DNA from 2 places in the Rossellomorea sp. DA94 genome. Region 1 is predicted to be linked to the other one. Evidence: a T-box and tRNA genes for the amino acid it is inferred to sense, from the RefSeq annotation. Region 1 holds a T-box; the other holds one or more tRNA genes.
What was found. The T-box of region 1 lies ahead of pheS (phenylalanine--tRNA ligase subunit alpha). A T-box ahead of a tRNA ligase gene usually reads a tRNA of that ligase, here a tRNA-Phe.

Region 2: it has a tRNA-Phe gene. The T-box ahead of pheS (phenylalanine--tRNA ligase subunit alpha) is inferred to sense a tRNA for this amino acid. The anticodon was not compared.

What each region holds. Positions count from the first base shown of each region.
Region 1 is NZ_CP122397.1:3,270,437-3,277,861, reverse strand. Features, by position in the region: gene P8596_RS17075 (TVP38/TMEM64 family protein) at 1-325, shown strand, start outside; gene P8596_RS17070 (hypothetical protein) at 348-746, opposite strand; gene P8596_RS17065 (dUTP diphosphatase) at 892-1,380, shown strand; gene P8596_RS17060 (M42 family metallopeptidase) at 1,474-2,559, shown strand; gene P8596_RS17055 (cysteine hydrolase family protein) at 2,607-3,152, opposite strand; gene sspI (small acid-soluble spore protein SspI) at 3,269-3,490, opposite strand; gene P8596_RS17045 (TrmH family RNA methyltransferase) at 3,615-4,376, shown strand; T-box leader at 4,436-4,674, shown strand; gene pheS (phenylalanine--tRNA ligase subunit alpha) at 4,753-5,790, shown strand; gene pheT (phenylalanine--tRNA ligase subunit beta) at 5,817-7,425, shown strand, end outside.
Region 2 is NZ_CP122397.1:3,745,993-3,753,417, forward strand. Features, by position in the region: gene glgA (glycogen synthase GlgA) at 1-46, opposite strand, end outside; gene P8596_RS19480 (GlgC family sugar phosphate nucleotidyltransferase) at 43-1,071, opposite strand; gene P8596_RS19485 (glucose-1-phosphate adenylyltransferase) at 1,114-2,247, opposite strand; partial or broken gene glgB (1,4-alpha-glucan branching enzyme) at 2,150-4,146, opposite strand; tRNA gene P8596_RS19495 (tRNA-Glu) at 4,744-4,815, opposite strand; tRNA gene P8596_RS19500 (tRNA-Ser) at 4,820-4,910, opposite strand; tRNA gene P8596_RS19505 (tRNA-Asn) at 4,916-4,990, opposite strand; tRNA gene P8596_RS19510 (tRNA-Ile) at 5,000-5,076, opposite strand; tRNA gene P8596_RS19515 (tRNA-Gly) at 5,088-5,161, opposite strand; tRNA gene P8596_RS19520 (tRNA-His) at 5,178-5,253, opposite strand; tRNA gene P8596_RS19525 (tRNA-Phe) at 5,276-5,351, opposite strand; tRNA gene P8596_RS19530 (tRNA-Asp) at 5,397-5,473, opposite strand; tRNA gene P8596_RS19535 (tRNA-Met) at 5,592-5,665, opposite strand; tRNA gene P8596_RS19540 (tRNA-Ser) at 5,833-5,925, opposite strand; tRNA gene P8596_RS19545 (tRNA-Ile) at 5,943-6,019, opposite strand; tRNA gene P8596_RS19550 (tRNA-Met) at 6,024-6,100, opposite strand; tRNA gene P8596_RS19555 (tRNA-Ala) at 6,203-6,278, opposite strand; tRNA gene P8596_RS19560 (tRNA-Pro) at 6,287-6,363, opposite strand; tRNA gene P8596_RS19565 (tRNA-Arg) at 6,369-6,445, opposite strand; tRNA gene P8596_RS19570 (tRNA-Leu) at 6,530-6,618, opposite strand; tRNA gene P8596_RS19575 (tRNA-Gly) at 6,626-6,700, opposite strand; tRNA gene P8596_RS19580 (tRNA-Leu) at 6,709-6,793, opposite strand; tRNA gene P8596_RS19585 (tRNA-Lys) at 6,859-6,934, opposite strand; tRNA gene P8596_RS19590 (tRNA-Thr) at 6,953-7,028, opposite strand; tRNA gene P8596_RS19595 (tRNA-Val) at 7,116-7,191, opposite strand; rRNA gene rrf (5S ribosomal RNA) at 7,202-7,318, opposite strand.

The DNA.
Region 1 (7,425 bases):
CCTGAGGCTGAAAGTAAAGTGGTTCGGCCGGAATGCCACCCTCACCACGGGTCAGATTGCGGTTCTCAGGCTGATTCCCTTTGTCCATTACCAGCTCTTGAATCTTTGCCTGCTCGAGCGGAAGAAGGAGCTCAAGCCCTTCGTACGCGCCTCTGTCCTTTCCAATATTCCCCTGGCGTTTTTCTATACGGTGTTCGGCCAATACATCAAACAATTTTCCCCACCCATTCTCGTCATGATCTTCATCGCACTCATCGTCCTATTTTACCTCCTGAGAGAAAAAGTCAGAGTCATTCAATGGAGAGAGTTTTTCCCGGGTAAATAAAAATGAAAAACGACCAGCTCTGCTAGTCGTTTTTTTGTTGTGATTTTTGAAGGAATTCGTGGATCGGACTTTTCCAGTCGAGTTTGGCATTCGGGTATCTTTCTTTGATTTCGTTCTGGAGATATTCGAAATCCTCCCGGGTAAGGCCCTTTAATGAGGAAACATGTTTGGTCCATACGAATATGGAAACCACATCGAATGCCTTCTCGGTTGCACCGAGATATTTTTCCCCTTCAAATCGTACACCCTTGTACGTTATGTGAAAATTCTTCCGGACATTTTCCTGATCATCGAGAAAATAGAAACGTTTCTGCTCCTGGGCAAGCTCCAGTTTTCGCTTTGGGTTGATAATGTATTTCACGCTGCTGTATAAAAGATAAAGAATAAGGATCAAAAGCACTAACCGAATAAGCCAAAGCATAACCATTACCTCCATAGGCATATTTCTTCCACTATTATTTACGGTTAAATCAGAAAAAGGTTTCATATTATTATAAATTTGTTTAAAAATTTGTCATACTAAGAGGGTGTGTAAGAAATAAAGGCATCGAAGGGGAGATATCACAATGAATATTGAAACATTATTGGACATGCAGAAGAAGCTTGATCAGCATATCGAAGAGGAACACGGCCTGGAACAAGAAGATCTGATCGACAAAAAAATCCTGGCCCTCCTGGTTGAGGTAGGGGAACTGGCCAATGAAACGAGAAGCTTCAAGTTCTGGAGTACGAAACCTTCGTCAGCAAAGGATGTGATTCTTGAAGAATTTGTGGACGGGGTCCATTTCATCCTGTCATTGGGAATCGAAATCGGCATTCAACAATTTGATATAGGGGAGACGAATTATGTGAATGAAGATGTGACAAAGCAATTCATGGAAGTATTCAAATATGCCAACCACTTTGCTGAAGAACGTTCCGTTGAACATTTCCAGGAGTTATTCAGGCACTACGTGTACCTTGGCGAACTGCTTGGCTTCACCCATGAAGAAGTGTTCGATGCGTATGTGAAGAAAAATGAAGTGAATTATAATCGTCAAAAAGAAGGATATTAATCCATGATAGTAAAGAAGATTCAGGAAATTTTGATGAATCGCACAGGTTTTAGTATAATGAAAAGGTAAAACAATATTTAGGGGGTCGAAACAATGGCGAAATTAGATGAAACATTGACAATGCTCAAAGATTTAACCGATGCCAAAGGTGTACCGGGTAATGAGAGAGAAGTACGGGAAGTCATGAAAAAATACATAGAGCCATTTGCAGATGAAGTGACGACAGATAACCTCGGTAGCCTGATCGCGAAAAAAGTGGGCGATGAAAACGGTCCTAAGATCATGGTGGCGGGACATCTTGATGAAGTCGGATTCATGATCACCCAGATCGACAGCAAAGGGTTCCTGCGCTTTCAAACCGTAGGAGGCTGGTGGTCTCAAGTCATGCTTGCCCAACGTGTGACGATCGTGACGAGTCAAGGGGAAGTGACGGGTGTGATCGGTTCCAAGCCGCCGCATATCCTGCCTCCGGAAGCACGCAAAAAACCGGTGGACATCAAAGATATGTTCATTGATATCGGTGCCTCAAGCCGTGAAGAAGTACTGGAATGGGGAGTGAAACCGGGAGATATGGTGGTCCCTCATTTCGAATTCACGGTGATGAACAACGAGAAGATGCTACTGGCGAAAGCATGGGATAACCGCATTGGATGTGCGATTGCCATCGATGTACTAAGAAACCTGAAGGATGCGAGTCACCCGAACGTCGTATATGGAGTCGGTACCGTACAGGAAGAGGTCGGCCTGCGTGGCGCGAGAACGGCTGCTGCCAAGATTCAGCCTGATATCGGCTTCGGTGTGGATGTTGGAATCGCCGGGGATACACCTGGAGTTTCTGATAAAGAAGCGTCGAGTAAAATGGGTGAAGGTCCACAGATCATTTTATATGATGCGTCCATGGTTTCCCACAAGGGACTTCGCGACTTCGTGACAGATACTGCGGATGAGCATAACATTCCGTATCAATTCGATGCCATCGCAGGCGGAGGAACGGATTCAGGTGCGATCCATTTGACAGCCAATGGAGTTCCTGCCTTATCCATCACCATTGCGACACGTTATATCCACTCACATGCAGCGATGTTGCATCGTGATGATTACGAGAACGCAGTTAAATTGATTACAGAAGTGATCAAGAAGCTAGACAGCGACACCGTGGCGAAGATTACGTTTGATTGATTGCAATGAGAGAGACCCTTTTAGATCAGGGTCTCTTTATTTTGTCTTTATTCAAATGTCATTTCTTTCGAAGAGGTCATATCGGCGTCAATCGTCTTCTTGATGATGCGGATCGCGCTTTCATTGTCCTCCTCGGTTTCAGATGCCATGCAGTCCTTTGGTATCGACATGTCATATTCCCTCATATAGGCGTCATTGGCGGTATACAGCACACAGATGTCACCTGCAATCCCTGTTAGAATCAGATGCTTCACATCCAGCTGATGAAGCAGGATATCAAGCTGAGTCCCGAAAAAACAGGAATGTTTCGGTTTGATGATAAAATAATCGTCTGTATCGGGATGGAGTTTTTCAATCACGTCTTTGCCTTTCCCTTTTTTGCATTCCTCGATGATATCATTCATATTGTCCTGCCAAAGGCCGTAGTTGTCATTCACATAGATGACAGGCAGCCCGGATTCCTTCGCTTTCTCCTTCAAATCGCGGATGTTTCCGACGATGTTCATTGTGTTTTCATGTAATTTTTCTCCACCTTGGAAGTCAAACGTATTAATCATGTCGATGATCAATAAGGCGCTTTTCTTTTGACTCATCCCTTTTTCTCCCCCTTCGTTTTCTTATGTATGTTGTATTACCACTGAAGGAGTGAGGCTAAAACCATTCAAGGGAAAAAAACAAGGGCAACCCCGATTCAGGATTGCCCATGCCTTTATTGCATTTGTTGCTGCTGCAATGATTCCTCTAATGTTTCAAGGACCATTTTCTGTTCCTCTGGATCGGCGTTTTGCCAGAAGACTTCAAGGAGTACACCGAGACCTGGGAGGGTTTTTTCTTCTCCCCCCTGGATGGCATCCACGATGGTGTCTCTCAATTCGTCCTGGTTGTTACCAGATACATTGTGTATGATCGCTTTTCGTAAGTTAAGATTCATCACGCATTTCTCCTTTTTGCTAGGATGAGGAATTCATTGTTATCTTGTCTCAAATTGAATTTATTATGTATGGAAGTTAAGGTATAATGAGACCTTGAATAGTAATCAAAAGGAGCGGATACGATTGAAGTATATTCAATCCTCGAAAAATCCTGTTGTGAAGCAGTGGAAGAAATTATTGACGAAAAAAGAACGGGATCTCACCCGCACATATATCATTGAAGGATTTCACCTTGTGGAAGAAGCATTAAAGCAGGAGGATACGGTCCTTGAGTTGATCCTCGTGGAAGGAATCGATCTTCCCCAGAAATGGACGGTGGACTCGGTATCTGTCACCATGGTATCGGATGAAGTCGGGAAAATCCTCTCTGATACCGAGACCTCTCAAGGGATCTTTGCGATATGCAGGCAAAGAGAAGATGAGTATGACCCCGATCAGGCATCCACATTCATGCTTCTCGACGGCCTTCAGGATCCTGGCAATATCGGCACCATCATCCGTACAGCCGATGCGGCGGGAATCGATATGGTCGTGTTGGGAAAAGGGACGGTGGACCCTTATAATCCGAAAGTGTTGCGCTCGGCACAAGGAAGTCATTTTCATATTCCGATCGTCAGAAAAGAACTGCCTGAAACCATTTCAGCCCTGAAAGAGCGCGGCATCCCCGTGTATGGGACGGCACTTGAAAACGGAGTGGAGTACACGTCGATCAGCCCGCAATCTTCCTATGCCCTCATCGTAGGGAATGAGGGGAACGGCATGTCGAAGGACCTGTTAAAGGAAACGGACCGGAACCTCTACATCCCTATTTACGGTAAGAGTGAATCCTTGAATGTGGCCATTGCGGCAGGCATTTTATTGTACTATTTTAAAAATGGGCAGTGAATTTCGTGAAAAGGTTTGAATTATGCCGTGAAATTCACTATAATAATGCACATATAACTTTAAAAACGTTGAAAGAGGAAAGTAACACATGACCTTCTTCAAGGGAGAGAATGCCCTGGACTGTAAGCATTCTTAAGAAAACATGATGTGAACATTTCACCTCTTGAGTTGGCATCGGGACCATTCCAATGTGAATGTAAAGATGCTCCGGCATAAGCCGTTATCCGAATGAAGTGAGCAGATCCCCCTGTGGATATGCTTATAAGGGTGGTACCGCGATATAAACCTCGTCCCTTTTTGGGATGGGGTTTTTTTATTTGTTTAAAAACCAATCCAACGAAACATTCGGACGATATACATTAAAGGAGGAAGAACAATGGAGGACAAATTACGATCCCTTCAACAAGAAGCCATCGAAAAAGTGAACGAAGCACAAGATCTGAAAGAACTGAACAATATCCGCGTTGCTTATTTAGGCAAAAAAGGACCTGTCACCGAAGCCTTAAAAGGAATGGGTAAACTCTCAGCGGAAGAGCGTCCTAAAATGGGGGCACTTGCCAATGAAGTTCGTGGAGCGATCACCGAAACCATCGAAGCAAAGCAGGCTGTTCTTGAAAAAGAAGCGGTCGAAAAGAAGCTTCAATCTGAAACGATCGATGTCACGTTACCCGGTCGCCCTGTGAAAAAAGGGAATCACCATCCCCTGACGATGATCGTGGAAGAAATCGAAGACCTCTTCATCGGCATGGGCTATACGGTTGCTGAAGGACCGGAAGTCGAGAAGGACTATTATAACTTCGAAGCCCTGAACCTCCCTAAAGGACATCCGGCACGTGATATGCAGGATTCTTTCTATATTACGGAAGAAACCCTTTTGCGTACCCACACGTCACCGGTTCAGGCAAGGACGATGGAACTGGCCAAAGGAAAGGGACCCATCAAGATCATCTGTCCCGGGAAAGTGTACCGACGTGATACAGATGACGCGACACATTCCCATCAATTCACCCAGATCGAGGGCCTTGTCATCGACGAAAACATCCGCATGAGTGACCTGAAAGGAACGCTGAATGTATTTGCTAAGAAAATGTTCGGTGAAGACCGTGAAATCCGCTTGCGCCCGAGCTTTTTCCCATTCACAGAGCCATCTGTCGAGATGGATATCTCATGTAAGATCTGTGGAGGAAAAGGCTGCCGCGTATGTAAAGGCACAGGCTGGATCGAAATCCTTGGAGCAGGGATGGTTCATCCGAATGTCCTTGAAATGGCTGGATTTGATTCGAAGAAATATACAGGTTTCGCGTTTGGTATGGGACCAGAGCGTATTGCCATGCTAAAATATGGCATCGATGATATCCGTCATTTCTACACAAACGATACTCGCTTTGTGACACAGTTCGGAACACAAGAGTAAAGAAAACGATAGGGAGGTACTAACACATGTTTGTTTCATATAAATGGTTAGAAAATTATGTAGACTTATCAGGCACAACTCCTGAAGAGTTGGCAGAGAAGATTACAAGAAGCGGGATCGAAGTCGAAGGTGTCGAACGGATCGGCGAAGAGATCAAAAATGTGGTCGTCGGGCATGTCTTGCAATGTGAGCCGCATCCCGATGCGGATAAGTTAAATAAATGCCTTGTGGACGTAGGGGAAGAAGAGCCTGTCCAAATTATTTGCGGGGCACCGAACGTAGCAAAGGGCCAAAAAGTGGCTGTCGCGAAAGTAGGGGCGGTCCTTCCTGGTAACTTCAAAATCAAAAAAGCCAAACTTCGCGGCGAAGCATCCCACGGGATGATCTGTTCCCTGCAAGAGCTTGGAGTCGAAGGAAAGCTCGTACCGAAAGAGCATGCAGAGGGAATCTACGTATTCAGTGATGAGGTCGAAGTCGGTCGCAATGCCGTTGAATTATTGAACCTGGATGATGCGATCCTCGAATTAGGATTGACACCCAATCGTTCTGATTGCTTAAGCATGCTTGGAGTGGCGTATGAAGTCGCAGCCATCCTGGACCGTGACGTAAAGCTTCCGACAGCCGAGGTATCAGAAGGCAACGAAAAAGCTTCGGATTATGTATCGGTAAAAGTAGAAGCAAAAGAAGATAATCCTCTTTACGGGGCTAAAATCATCAAAAATGTCAAAATCGGTCCATCTCCACTTTGGATGCAAAATGCACTGATTTCTGCAGGAATCCGTCCCCACAACAACGTAGTGGATATAACGAACTACGTACTGTTGGAATATGGTCAACCGCTCCATGCTTTCGACTACGACCGTCTCGGTTCAAAGGAAATCCTTGTGCGCCGGGCAAACGACGGCGAAACATTCGTGACCCTGGATGATGCGGAAAGAACGCTATCAAGCAGCCAGCTTGTGATTACGAACGGGACTGAACCCGTTGCCCTTGCCGGAGTGATGGGTGGAGCCAATTCAGAAGTCCAGAACGATACGACGACGGTCCTTCTTGAAGCAGCTTACTTCACCGGTGCCATTGTCAGAGGTGCATCGAAAGACCACGGACTCAGAAGCGAAGCCAGCACCCGTTATGAAAAGGGTGTGGATCCGAATCGTGTCCTGAAAGCCGGGGAAAGAGCGGCTGAACTGATGGCTGAATATGCAGGAGGGGAAGTTCTCGAAGGTACTGTTTTATTCAATGAATTGGACGTAGAGCCAGTAAAAGTAGAGATTACGCTAGAAAAAATCAATTCTTCACTTGGAACAGCCATTTCCGTTGAAACAGTGGAAGATATTTTCCGCCGACTTCAATTTGATGCAGAAGTAAACGGCGGAACATTCGTCGTAACGGCTCCTACAAGAAGAGGGGATATCACCATCCCTGAAGATTTACTGGAAGAAGTGGCCCGCCTTTACGGTTATGACAATCTTCCGATGACACTTCCAGAAGGAGAGGCAACACCTGGTGGCCTTTCGAATCACCAACTGAAGCGCCGTACGGTCCGCCGATACCTGGAAGGAGCGGGACTCCTGCAAGCGATCACGTATTCATTGACAAACGACAAGAAAGCAAGCCAATATGCGCTGGACGTAA
Region 2 (7,425 bases), 480 kb from region 1:
ATTTAATAAATGGGACACACTCAGATACTACAAATAACACTTTCACGAATTCATCAGCGCTCCTTGAATCATCCCTTTGCGAATGACGATTGGATTGTTTGCTTCCCCGATAAGCTTGACACCATCTTCTATCCTCACATCTTTATCCAGAATCACATTCTCCAGTACACAGTTATCTCCAATTTGGCTCTTCTGCATAATGATGCTGTTAGAAATTGTGGTATTCCTGCCAACCTTCACCGCTCTGAACATAGTAGAATTCTTCACTTGGCCTTCAATGAAGCATCCATTGGCGATGATGCTGTTTTTCACGCTTGCAGCCGATGTATAGCGTGTCGGCGGCTCATCCTTCACTTTCGTATAAATGGGCATATCTTTCTTGAACAGCTCTTTCCAATAGGATAGGTTCATAAGCTTCATGCTCGCATCATAGTATTCTTCAATGGAATCAATCGTTTGAACAAATCCTGCATGCTCATAGCCGCACACCTTGAATCCGCTATCCATGTCGTCCACTACATCCTGCATACATGTGTAGCCCGTTTCACGCCTGTTCTCGACCAAATCAATCAATGTAGACGTTTTGACCAAGTACATATCCAAGGAGCTGCCGTTGTGACGCATTTCCGTTATATCACAACCGATACGGATATGACGTTCCAGTACGGGTTGATAATCGATGTTACATAACGTGAAGCAATTGCTGATCAGGGCGTACTCCTGGGTACTGCGTCTGAAGTAGTCCATATGATGGGCAAAGTGATTAAAGGACCCTACACCCTCTTCATTCGCTTCCAGTCCAGGAGCAGGAAAGAAAAACAAGCCATCCCGCTTCCGGTTCAGATCCCAGTTCTTGCCTGATCCGAGATGATCCATCAGGGATCTGTATTGAAACTTTGGAAAGATCGCAACGCTGCCGATATCGGAATTCACCATATTGGAAAGGACAAAGTCAATCAACCGGTATCTCCCGGCAATCGGAAGGGCCGCCAATGAGCGATGTAATAATAAATCCTCCAAGGAATCGTAGTAACTCGTAGCATCAATAACACCAAGCATCGTATTTTTCAAAACACTTCTCCTCCTCTAATGTTGTTAAGATGGTCTTGAACCTTATACTCTTTCCTGCTCCAGCAGTGCTTCAATGAATGATTCCGTCACGAGGATCACTTCATCGGATCCCTCTTCCGGCATGATGCATAAGCCCTTTGGAACTCTTACATTCGACGGCACGATCGCCTGCTCGATATAGACGTTTTCTTCAACGACAGCGTCCGGCATGATGACTGAACGACTGACATGCGCTCCTTTTTTCACCGTTGTTCCCTGGAAGAGGACAGACTTTTGAATCGTTCCTTCAATCGTACATCCTTCATTTACAAGAGATCCCTCTACAAGGGCTTCTTCTGAAATATATTGAGGAGGCTCATTCGGATTAACCGAATACACTCTCCAATCATGATCGAACAGATTCAGTTCATTCTGTTCATCTATTAGATCCATATTCGCTTCCCAAAGGCTCTTGACCGTACCGACATCCTTCCAATAGCCTTCAAATGGATAAGCCATCAGTTTCTTCTTTTCATCAAGGAGGAGAGGAATGACATCCTTCCCAAAGTCATGGCTTGAGTCCGGATTCCGTTCATCCATCTCCAAATAATCCTTTAGCACGGAATAATTGAAGATGTAAATGCCCATCGAGGCAAGATTGCTTTTCGGGAAAGGCGGTTTTTCTTCAAACTCCGTGACACGCATATCCTCATTCGTGTTCATCAGTCCGAAACGACTCGCTTCATCCCAGCCCACTTCAATGACTGAAATCGAGACATCCGCTTTTTTCTCGATATGATAATCAAGCATTTTACTATAATCCATTTTGTAAATGTGATCACCCGACAGAATCAATACGTACTCGGGATCATATTGCTCAAGGTAATTCATATTTTGATAGATGGCGCTTGCCGTCCCCGTATACCAGCGCATCTCGGATGATTCAGCATATGGAGGCAGGACTGTCACCCCACCGTTTTTGCGGTCAAGGTCCCACGCACTCCCGATTCCGATATACGAATTCAATACCAAGGGCTGGTACTGGGTAAGAACACCGACTGTGTCGATGCCTGAGTTCGTACAATTGCTCAGGGTAAAATCAATGATACGGTACTTTCCTCCAAATGGTACGGCCGGTTTCGCCAGACTCTTCGTCAATGAACTCAACCTGCTCCCTTTTCCACCTGCTAATAACATGGCCACACATCTACCTTTTGCCATTACTCTTCTCCCCTTTCACTCGATTGGTCTTAAATAAACGGCTGCGTATGGTGGAATCGTCATTTCCACATACCCATCCCTTCCATGATACGGTTGATTGTGCACGGTAAGCGGGTTGGGGTTCACTTGATGGGAACCTCCAAACCTTCCATCATCACTATTCCAGATCTCTTCATACGAAGAAACCTTATCTACCCCCACCTTATACTGGTGATACACATGAGGACTGAAATTGCAGATCACCACAAGATGATCTCCCTTCTCTATCCCATAACGGATGAAAGAGAAAATCTGCTGCTCTGCATTATTTACGTCAACCCACTGGAACCCGTCTGAACGATGATCCATCTGAAATAATGGTTCAGCACCTTTATATAAATGCATAAGCTCTTTAAAATATGAATTGAATTTGTGATGAAATTCGTAATCCAGTAAATGCCAATCCAATTCCTCAAGGTCCTTCCATTCTGAAAACGGGGCCAGTTCACTTCCCATGAACAGAAGCTTTTTACCTGGATGAGCCATCATGAAGCTCAGAAGCAACCGATATTGAGCAAATTTCTGCCAGTAATCCCCGGGCATTTTATTTAATAACGACTTCTTCCCATGCACCACTTCATCATGGGAGAAGGGAAGAACATAATTCTCTGAAAAGGCATATAACAGTGAAAACGTGATGAGAGAATGCACATGCCTTCGTTCAGATGGATCGGTTTCCATATATTTAAGGACGTCATTCATCCATCCCATATTCCACTTATAATTAAATCCCAGTCCTCCATAATGAACGGGAGACGTCACCTGTGGCCAGTCCGTAGAATCCTCTGCAATCATCAAAATCGAAGAATCAAACTCAAAAACGGCCTTGTTCAAGTTTTTCAAAAACTGTATGGCGCCTTCATTCGGGTTAAGCTCACCCTGATTCGCCCAATAGATGATGTTCGCCACCGCATCGATCCTGAAGCCATCGATATGATACTGATCCATCCAGAAGCGGGCGTTTGAAATCAGGAAACTCCTCACTTCCCCTTTACCTAAATCAAAGTTCGCCGTTCCCCACGTATAATTCTCCCGGTCCCTTTCCTCACTGTACTCATAGGCGAACGAACCATCGAACTTATATAACCCATGCGCATCCTTACAAAAATGACCTGGGACCCAATCCAGGATCACGCCAATATTATGTAAATGACATTCATTCACAAATGCCATCAAATCATGTGGTGAGCCGTAGCGACTGGTAGGGGAATAATAACCCGTACCCTGATAACCCCAAGACCGGTCAAATGGATGCTCCGTGACAGGCAGCAGCTCAATATGGGTGAATCCCTGCTCCTTCACATGGGGAATCAATTGCTGCGCTAATTCCCTATAAGATAGAAACGTTCCTGCTTCCTTCTTCCACGTACCTAAATGGACTTCATAAATCGCCATTGGCTTGTCGTAGATGGTAGTGGATGAACGGTTCTCGAGCCACTTCTCATCTTCCCATCGAAAGCCATCCAGCTCATACACGACGCTTGCCGTATGAGGGCGCTTCTCAGAGGCAAACCCGTACGGATCCGCCTTCAGCTTCTTTGCACCCAGGGGAGTCGTAATCTCATACTTATACGTTTCTCCCGTCAGGTCTTGATCGACTCGAATCGTCCACAAACCTTCACTATTCCGCTTTTTTAGATCATATCCATTCCCATTCCATTGATTAAAGGACCCCACCAATGAAACATGCCTTGCTTTCGGTGCCCAAACGCAAAATTCTGTATAGGTCCCAGTGGAATCCCTTCTCACATGTGCACCCATAAACTGATAGGCCTGCTGCAAATTTCCCTCATGAAACAAAAACACATCGTAATCTGTTATGGTCATTGCGTTCATCATCTCACCTACATTTTTTCAATCTACATAACTACTTTCTCACAACATCACCAAAATCCTCTTTATAATCGTCGTTCAATTACGACAATTTACTACATGCATATATGAAAAAGCGGTTTATTTGGAAAGTTATTCTAAATGGTAAGGTTTACATTGTAAAAACATAGGGGAAATACGTTGAATCCTTAGCGGAATTTGTCGAAAGTTTTTTCATGAAAAAAGCTAAAATATGTAGGGAATATAGAAGGATTCCGGTATTTTGTATAAGATTTTGGTTGGTTGGAAGATGAAGCAGCTGTGTCGAATAAAGGGAGGAAAGTGGTGTTTGATGACCTTGTTTTTCGATGATCACTGACCTTCTCTTCCGCACTGGAAAATTTGATTTGTATGAAGTGAAGTTGATAATAAAACGGGGGAAGTGGATCATATACCGGGAAAGTCGATAATATATCGGGGAAAGTCGATAATATATCCAATGACGCAGAAACCAGGAACATATTTTTTCATATAAAGCATGCTTATATCAGCTTCATTTCAAGCCAAAGTACTACTTTGTACAACAAAAAAAGACTATCAAGAATGATAGTCTCTTCATAATGACCCATACGGGATTCGAACCCGTGTTACCGCCGTGAAAGGGCGGTGTCTTAACCGCTTGACCAATGGGCCTAAATGGCGGAGAAGGAGGGATTTGAACCCTCGCGCCAGTTGCCCGACCTACACCCTTAGCAGGGGCGCCTCTTCAGCCACTTGAGTACTTCTCCAAATATGGCTCCGCAGGCAAGATTCGAACTTGCGACCGATCGGTTAACAGCCGATAGCTCTACCACTGAGCTACTGCGGAATAATGAAATGGTGGGCCTAAGTGGACTCGAACCACCGACCTCACGCTTATCAGGCGTGCGCTCTAACCAGCTGAGCTATAGGCCCAAAAAATAAATTGGAGCGGGTGAAGGGAATCGAACCCTCATCATCAGCTTGGAAGGCTGAGGTTTTACCACTAAACTACACCCGCAATAAAAAATAAAATATGGGGCGACTGATGGGAATCGAACCCACGAATGCCTGAACCACAATCAGGTGCGTTAACCACTTCGCCACAATCGCCATAATGTGTCTAAATAAAAAATGGTGGCTCAGGACGGAATCGAACCGCCGACACATGGATTTTCAGTCCATTGCTCTACCAACTGAGCTACTGAGCCTTACTTAGTTTTGAAAAAAATAATACCATTATCTTTTAATGAAAATGGCGGTCCGGACGGGACTCGAACCCGCGACCTCCTGCGTGACAGGCAGGCATTCTAACCAACTGAACTACCGGACCAAAGCTTTTTGCGTTAGCAAAATAGGTTTCATTACCTTCGCGCTAGCGAAAATAACTATCCATACGTGACTCATCGCGAATTATCAAGTTCCTAATTCATAAACAAATCAAAATGGTATTGCGGGGACAGGATTTGAACCTGCGACCTTCGGGTTATGAGCCCGACGAGCTACCGAACTGCTCCACCCCGCGACGATAAAATATATTTAAGTGTCCACTATCCCATTGTGTATCGCGTAGAACCACCCCGACTTCAGTAAGCTTATTCAAGTTGCTGCTCAGTCGGTGCGCTGATGTAGACGCTCCGAAGATTATTCGGTCGTGCTCCACCCCGCGACGATAAAATATAAAAGATAATATGGAGGAGGAAGGGGGATTCGAACCCCCGCGGGCTGTTACACCCCTGTCGGTTTTCAAGACCGATCCCTTCAGCCGGACTTGGGTATTCCTCCGTAATAAAAATGGTACTTGGTGGACCTTGTAGGACTCGAACCTACGACCGGACGGTTATGAGCCGTCTGCTCTAACCAACTGAGCTAAAGGTCCCTAATGGTAGCGGCGGAGGGGATCGAACCCCCGACCTCACGGGTATGAACCGTACGCTCTAGCCAGCTGAGCTACACCGCCAAGAAACATATAACATAGTATTCAGTTTCACTTTCGCAAAACATATAGGATTTTTTGCTGTGCAAACATCAATGAAGATTATTTTGCTGGTGCAAAAAATCTTGGTGGAGCCTAGCGGGATCGAACCGCTGACCTCCTGCGTGCAAAGCAGGCGCTCTCCCAGCTGAGCTAAGGCCCCAAAGAAGGTGGTCGGGAAGACAGGATTCGAACCTGCGACCCCTTGGTCCCAAACCAAGTGCTCTACCAAGCTGAGCTACTTCCCGATATATGGCGCGCCCGAGAGGAGTCGAACCCCTAACCTTTTGATCCGTAGTCAAACGCTCTATCCAATTGAGCTACGGGCGCTAAATGAATTCTATAATAGTAACGTAAGGATAGATATTTTGCTTACGCAAATCAATGATGATTATTTTGCTTCGCAAAAAATCCTGGTGCCGAGGACCGGAATCGAACCGGTACGGTAGTCACCTACCGCAGGATTTTAAGTCCTGTGCGTCTGCCAGTTCCGCCACCCCGGCAAGTCTCTGGAGCGGAAGACGGGATTCGAACCCGCGACCCCCACCTTGGCAAGGTGGTGTTCTACCACTGAACTACTTCCGCAAAAGAAATGGTGCGGGTGAAGGGACTTGAACCCCCACGCCTTGCGGCGCCAGATCCTAAGTCTGGTGCGTCTGCCAATTCCGCCACACCCGCATTTATTTATGTTTTTCACATTGGAGAAAAACAATGGTAAGATATTTTGCCGAAGCAAAAATCAATGGTGAGCCATGAAGGATTCGAACCTTCGACCCTCTGATTAAAAGTCAGATGCTCTACCAACTGAGCTAATGGCTCGTCTCATAAAAAACCAAATGGTGCCGGCAAGAGGACTTGAACCCCCAACCTACTGATTACAAGTCAGTTGCTCTACCAGTTGAGCTACACCGGCGTGTAAGATCCTTTTATAAATACTGCTTAATGAAAGTAGTTCACCGGAGCAGTTTAAGGAAAGATATTTTGCTGGCGCAAAAATCTTTGGTGGAGGATGACGGGATCGAACCGCCGACCCTCTGCTTGTAAGGCAGATGCTCTCCCAGCTGAGCTAATCCTCCATGGTATATAGCCTGGCGACGTCCTACTCTCACAGGGGGAGATCCCCCAACTACCATCGGCGCTGAAGAGCTTAACTTCCGTGTTCGGCATGGGAACGGGTGTGACCTCTTCGCCATTGTCACCAGACTATGTCTTGTCTCTTTTTTAGGACAAGTATTATTATATCGTGTAGATATAATTTTTCAAGGCTTTTTTATATTTTCGTATAAAATTATTCCCTGAAAACTAGATAA